One region of the Mesorhizobium sp. M4B.F.Ca.ET.089.01.1.1 genome, then DNA from elsewhere that is predicted to be linked to it. Evidence: riboswitches for the same ligand, from Rfam matches in the RefSeq annotation. Region 1 holds a riboswitch; the other holds the start of a gene.

What was found. Region 1 has a riboswitch for cobalamin ahead of EN780_RS16920 (DUF1636 family protein). Riboswitches for the same ligand answer to the same signal wherever they lie in the genome.
Region 2: another riboswitch for cobalamin. It lies ahead of EN780_RS08575 (aromatic ring-hydroxylating dioxygenase subunit alpha); the one in region 1 lies ahead of EN780_RS16920 (DUF1636 family protein).

The regions. Positions count from the first base shown of each region.
Region 1 is NZ_RZOS01000163.1:534-3,938, forward strand. It holds partial or broken gene EN780_RS16910 (cobaltochelatase subunit CobN) at 1-46, opposite strand, end outside; gene cobW (cobalamin biosynthesis protein CobW) at 64-1,101, opposite strand; gene EN780_RS16920 (DUF1636 family protein) at 1,112-1,531, opposite strand; cobalamin riboswitch at 1,569-1,775, opposite strand; gene EN780_RS16925 (winged helix-turn-helix domain-containing protein) at 1,805-3,004, opposite strand; gene EN780_RS16930 (NADH-quinone oxidoreductase subunit A) at 3,327-3,405, shown strand, end outside.
Region 2 is NZ_RZOS01000057.1:7,021-10,425, reverse strand. It holds gene EN780_RS08585 (DUF680 domain-containing protein) at 93-332, opposite strand; gene EN780_RS08580 (DUF680 domain-containing protein) at 438-647, opposite strand; cobalamin riboswitch at 1,158-1,361, shown strand; gene EN780_RS08575 (aromatic ring-hydroxylating dioxygenase subunit alpha) at 1,483-2,730, shown strand; gene EN780_RS08570 (hybrid-cluster NAD(P)-dependent oxidoreductase) at 2,749-3,405, shown strand, end outside.

The DNA of each region.
Region 1 (3,405 bases):
CGGCGAGATCGTCGAGCGAGGCGGATGTGGTGGTGAGGATGTGCATCTTGGTTCAGGTTTGCCTCAGCCGGCGAGGATACGCTCGATCGCCGGGCGGTTCAGCCCCTTCAGGCCGATGACGACGAGGCGCGAGCGGCGATCGTCCTCGGCCGTCCAGGCGCGGTCGTAGTAGTGGTTGACGCGCGGCCCGACGGCCTGCAGCAAAAGCCGCATCGGCTTGCCGCCGACCTCGACGAATCCCTTCACGCGCAGCACATTCTCCTGTTCGGCCGCGGTAGCGACGCGTTGTGCCAGTTCATCCGGATTGGCGATCGCCGGGATGTCGATGACGAAGGAGTCAAAATCATCGTGCTCGTGGTCGAGTTCGCCATCGTGATGGGTCTTGCGGTTCTCGATGTCGTCCTCGACGGCGAGGCCAAGGCCGAGCAGCACGGACGGGTCGACCTTGCCCTGGGCGGTCGGCACGACCTTGACGGCGCGGGCCACATGCTCGCCGATGACGGCGTTGGCGCGCGCCGAGCCGGCGGCGTCCATCAGATCGCTCTTCGACAGGATGATCAGGTCGGCGCAGGCGATCTGGTCCTCGAACACTTCTTCGACCGGATCGTCATGGTCGAGGGTCACGTCGGCGGCGCGCTGCGCCTGCAGGGCATCCATGTCGGAAGCGACGCGGCCGTCTGCCACGGCCGGGCCGTCGACCACAGCAATGACGCCATCGACGGTGACGCGGCTCTTCACCGTCGGCCACTGAAAGGCCTGGACCAGCGGCTTCGGCAGCGCGAGGCCTGAGGTTTCGATCAGGATGTGATCGACCTTCGGCGTCCGCGACAGGATCTGGTCGAGCGCCGGCACGAAATCGTCGGCGACGGTGCAGCAGATGCAGCCATTGGCCAGCTCGACGATGTTTTCCTCCGGGCAGGTGTCGACGCCGCAGCCCTTGAGGATTTCGCCGTCGATGCCGACATCGCCGAACTCGTTGACGATGATCGCCAGCCGCTTGCCCTTGGAATTTTCGAGCAGGTTGCGGATCAGCGTCGTCTTTCCGGCGCCCAGGAAGCCGGTAACGACGGTGCAGGGAACACGGGAGACGGATGCGGTCATGGTCGGTCCTTCAGCAGGTCGAGGGAGGGATGCGGGCAACAAGGCCGCGCTTCAGGGAATCGGGCCGGCCGCGCCACGGGATGAGGCCGTCGGTCGAGGTGGCGAAGAGCTTTGCGCCAGCAACGAGGTCGGCGCCGCTGGTCGCTGTCAGGTCGCCGAAGACGTAGCTCCAGCAGCCGTCACGCAGAAGCGCTGCGCTTAGGCGACGCTTGCAATTGCCGAGGCATTCGACAGTGCGGATGCGTATGTCCTGGCCGGAAGCAGCCCGGCGCGTGTCCTCGGCGAGCAGCGCGCCCGCGCGCGGATGGGCATCGGAACCGGTTTCGTCGCGGCAGGACGAGCAGACGATGACGGTCACGCCGGCCAAGGCTTCACCGTCGTCGGACGGTATGTCCGCTCTATCAGCCGGAAAACTGCTGTCGCGCTCCAAATCAGGCTCCTTGCCCGGAAAACCCGCCAGGCGATCGGATTCATCTGTCTCAGACGGCAGGTCTCCTGGCTCGCGGGTCATCGCCTTGGTTGCCGCCTTCCCGGGACCATCCCAGTGGTTTTCGGCCGAGGCTCTTCGCTTACAGTTGCGGGGACAGCCGCGGAATTGGGATTCTCGATCCCGCACCGCATTCCCTCTTGGCTCCTCCCTTTGCCGGGAGAAGACCGTCTGCGGCGGATTTAGGCTTACGGGTGTGGGCCTGTCAACGCACGTCTACGACGCGCTAAGGCCTGCCAGCGCCGGGCCGAGGTCGCCGGCCGGCGTCACTTCGATGCTCTCGAGGCCAAGCCAGCCCTGCATTCGCTTGAGCTCCTCGAAGAGTTCTGCCGCAGTTTCCGGCGGCGTATCAGCCTCAGCATAAGCGGCGTGGACGCGCAGCACGCTCGCCGGGCGGTCGGCGCGGAGATCGACGCGGGCGACGATCCGGTCGCCGAGCAGGAAGGGCAGCACGTAGTAGCCGTATTGGCGCTTTTCGGCCGGCGTGTAGATCTCGATGCGGTAGCGGAAGTCGAAGAGCTTTTCGGTGCGGGTGCGTTCGAAGACGACGGGATCGAACGGCGCGAGCAGGGCGCGCGCCTCGATCTTGCGCGGGATGCGGGCGTCCTTGTGGAGATAGGCCGGCTTGTCCCAGCCTTCGACCCGCATCGGCAGCAGATCGCCCGCCTCGACCAGTTCCTCGATGCGGTCCTTCGTGTCGCCGGGGGCGAGGCGAAAATAGTCGCGCAGGTCGCTGTAGGTGGCGACGCCATGCGCGCGGGCGGAAATGCGCAGCAATTCGCGATGCGCGTCCTCGACGGAGGGAACCGGCAGGTCGAGCACGGCCTGCGGCAGCACGCGCTCCGGCAAATCGTAGTAGCGCTCGAAGCAGCGCCGGTAGGCGATGGAGATGCGGCCGGCCCAGAACAGCCACTCGAAGGCGTGCTTGGCCGCGCTCCAGCCCCACCAGCCGCCATTGCCCTTGTGGCCTTCTATGTCGGAGGCGGCGATCGGCCCGCGTTCGGCGACCTCGTTGTAGATCTCGTCAATCATCTGGCGCTGCTCACGGCCCCATTTCGCCAGACCGAGATACATTTCCTCGCCCTGTTCGGCGCGCTGCATGCGCCAGCGCAGCAGCGGCCAGGTCTCGACCGGCAGGAAGGATGCCTCATGCGCCCAATATTCAAAGACGGTGCGCTTGCGCGTCAGCGCGGCGTTGTCGAGCAGGGAAAGCGGGTAGGGGCCGAGGCGCGAATAGAGCGGCATATAGTGCGCGCGCACCACGGCGCTGACTGAATCGATCTGCAGCAGGCCGGTGCGGGACAGCACGCGGGCGAGGTGGCGGCGGTCCGGCGTGCCGCCCGGCTGCGGGTCGGTGAAACCTTGCGCGCCGAGCGCGATGCGCCTGGCCATCGCGAGAGATATCTTTTCCTTCATCCAGAAGCCTGCCCTGATCCGTTGGCCGTCCCTGATTCCGGCCATGCTAGCAGGCAAATGGCGGGAGATATGTCAGGAGAGAAAAGTGGAGTAAAAAGCGAAGGAAATCAAACAGGAGCGGATCGGACCAGTTTCTTCCGATCTGGCGTCCAGCGCCGCGTTTTGAACAAGGTTTGACTTGCTTCACCGAAAGCGCTGCGCTAACCCTCGCCGCGTTGCAGCATAGGCCCTTAAAACGGTTCAGCGGTGAATCTGTCACGCTTCCGCAATAGGATCGGTTGCTGTAATCAACGTGGATTGACCGCCAACGGAAAGCCGCAGCATGAACGCACTTTTGAGTTCGTATCTGCCCATCGTCCTGTTTATCGGCGTGGCGCTTGTCGTCGGCCTGGCGCTGCTTG
Region 2 (3,405 bases), on a different contig from region 1:
CCTTCACGTGAGACAAAAAAGAGCGGCGGGCTGTGCCCGCCGCTCTTGGCATTATGGCCCGATCCATATCCCGATCCGGGATGGACCGGCTGTTAGCGGCCAAACAGGTTGCGGTCGCTGCCCTGAGGCGCGGACTTCTCTACGTCGCCCGACGAGTTCAGCAGCTTGTAGACCGGCGAGCTGGTGTCGCGCGTCGACGACGTCTGCGTGGTGTCGACGTTGGCGGCCGGCCGCTGACTGTTGATGTCGGTCCCGCCGACATTGTCGTTGCGGGCATAGGCGCTACCGGCGGCGATCAAAAGTGCGGCGGCAGTAAGAGCAATCTTCTTCATTTTGGGTACTCCTGGATTTGCGTCGGAGCGGCGGGCCAGCCGCCGCGTCCGGCTTCCGTTTGGCCACGACCCGAACCGGAGGTCCGGGATCGCGGTCCGGTCGGTTTAGTTGTTGCCGAAGAGGTTACGGTCGCTGCCCTGGTTGGCGGGCTGCTCGGCGGCCGGTTCCGACTTCTTGATCGATGCCGTGTACGAGCTGTCGACGGCAGCAGCGGGCTGATTGGCACCGTTGGAACCGTAATTGTCGCTGCCACCAGCAAAGGCGCTGCCGGAAATGGCCAGAAGGGCGGCGGCAGTAAGAGCAATCTTTTTCATTTTTGGTACTCCAGTATATTTTTTCCGTCCGTCTAGCGGCGTGTCTTGGGAGGAAATCGCGTCGTTCGGACAGCCCCGATGTGGGAGAGCCATCGGCCGCTTTCCAATCACGAAGTTTTTCCGTCTGGCCTATGAATCTGCACCTTGAAATTGTACCAAGGCCATCTACACGCAATGAATTACGTAGCAATATCAAGTGGTTGTTTGAATCGCCCATCGAGCCAAGTGACGATTCCGAAGATCTGCGTTCACACCGTCCTGCACGCATTGTCAACAGAAACGAACCGTTCGGTTCGATTTTAGGATCTCCTAATAGTCACTTTTCTATACTGTTAACCAATTCAGAACCGCCCAGGGCCGATTCGAACACGGTTTTCTCCGCCTCGATTCGCATGCCGGCAGCGTGTGACATCGGTCGCCTTGCAGGGCCAATATCAAGCATCATGGGTCGTGTCGCGCCGCATGGATGCGATGTCGTTTTCATGCCGATGGCGCGGCGGCTGTCGTGATTAAGATCAGATTATCTCAGGTGCTGCCCCGTGACGACGGGACGGAGAATTGGGAAGCCGGTCAGAACCCGGCGCTGCCCCCGCAACGGTGGTGGAGTTCAAAGTCGCGACGGGAGACCACTGGGCCATCGGCCTGGGAAGGTGCCGCGACCGCCCGTCAGGGCACTCCAGAGCCCGGAAACCAGCCAGGGATACTTGAACTCGGCTGATCGCGGTGGGCGGTCAAGAGGCGGATGGTGCGTGCCCGGCCATGCCGGCGGCGGTCGTTCTTCTCAATCACCACCAGTTCAGTCCTTGAAGCGGTGCGACAAACGCGAGGACAGGACATGGATGCGCGCAACGACATGCTGAGGCTGCTGCACGGCCGCAGGCCGGGCTTTTCGCTGGAACAGCCCTTCTATACCGACCCGGACTATTTCAAGCTCGACATGGAGCTGATCTGGTACCGCGACTGGCTGTTCATCGGCCACGATTGCGAATTGCCGAAGCCGGGCAGCTACATCACCGCGCAGGTCGGCGACTATCCGGTGGTTCTGGTTCGCGACCAGCAAGGCAGGGTCAATGCCTTCCATAACTCCTGCCGCCATCGCGGCAGCCGCGTCTGCAACGCCGAGAAGGGCACCGCGGCGAAGCTCGTCTGCCCCTATCATCAATGGACCTACGAGCTCGACGGCAGGCTGCTGTTCGCCCGCCAGATGGCGGATGGTTTCGACAAGAGCCAGTTCGGCCTGAAGCCGGTCGCCTGCGAGAGCGTCGGCGGCTACATCTTCATCTGCCTGGCGAAAGAGCCAGCCGATTTCGCGCCGATGCGCGCCATGATCGAACCCTATCTCCTGCCGCATCGATTGACTGAGGCGAAGGTCGCTTTCGAATCGACCATCGTCGAGAAGGGCAACTGGAAGCTGGTCTGGGAAAACAACCGCGAGTGCTATCACTGCGCCGGCAACCATCCCGAACTCTGCAAGACCTTCCCCGAGGCGCCGACGGTGACCGGCGTGCATGGTGCCGAAAGCGATCCCGAGATGCAGGCGCATTGGGCGAAATGCGAGGCGGCGGGCCTGCCGAGCAAGTTCCGCATCGACCCGGCCGGACAGTATCGCGCCACCCGCGCGCCGCTCTTGCGCGACGCCGTCAGCTACACGATGAGCGGCAAGCGCGCGGTGACGAAGAACCTTTCCACGAGCGTCTCGGCGGACCGCATCGGCACGCTGATGCACTATCACTATCCGACCACCTGGAACCATATCCTGATCGACCATGCCGTCACCTTCCGGGTGCTGCCGATCAGCGCCACCGAAACCGCGGTGACGACGAAATGGCTGGTCCACAAGGATGCGGTGGAAGGCGTCGATTACGATCTTGCCGAACTCACCCATGTCTGGACCGAGACCAACGACCAGGATCGCCGCATCGTCGAGGAAAATGCTTTCGGCATCCTGTCGCCGGCCTATGAGCCCGGCCCCTATTCGGAGCAGCATGAGGGCGGCGTCATCCAGTTCGTCGAATGGTACGCCTCCTTCATCGGGCCGCGCCTTGCCGAAGGCGGCCGGCCGGCGCTGCGCAGCGTTGCTTGAGGTGAAGGGATGAACGCGATGACGGATCTCGCCCTCTATCGCCATCTCGACGAGATGGCGCCCTGGAACGACCGGCTGCAGGTGCTGGAGGTGATCGGCGTCAGCGACGAGGCGCCGGACGTCAAGACCTTCACCTTCCGCTCCGACAACCAGACCTGGTTCCGCTACAAGCCCGGCCAGTTCGTGACGCTGGAACTGCCGGTCGCCGACGGTCCGCTGATGCGCACCTACACGCTGTCCTCATCGCCGTCGCGGCCGTTCTCGATCGCGGTGACGGTGAAGGCGCAGGCCGGCAGCATCGGCACGCGCTGGATGTTCGACAATCTCAAGCCCGGCGCCCATGTGAAGGCCTACGGCCCGGCCGGCGATTTCTCGCTGCACAGCCATCCGGCGGCCAAGTACCTGTTCATCTCGGCCGGCTCCGGCGTAACGCCGATGATGTCGATGCTGCGCTGGCTGAACGACTGCGCGCCCTGGACCGATGTCGGTTTCGTCAACTGCGCGCGCAGGGCGGAAGAGATCATTTTTCGCAAGGAGCTTGAATTGCTGGGCAGCCGCATGCCCGGCCTGTCGCTCGGCTTCATGATCGAGGAACGCTCCAGCCGCGAGGGCTGGTTCGGTCATATGGGCCGCATCGACGCCATTCGCCTGCCGCTGCTCGCTCCCGACTTCCGC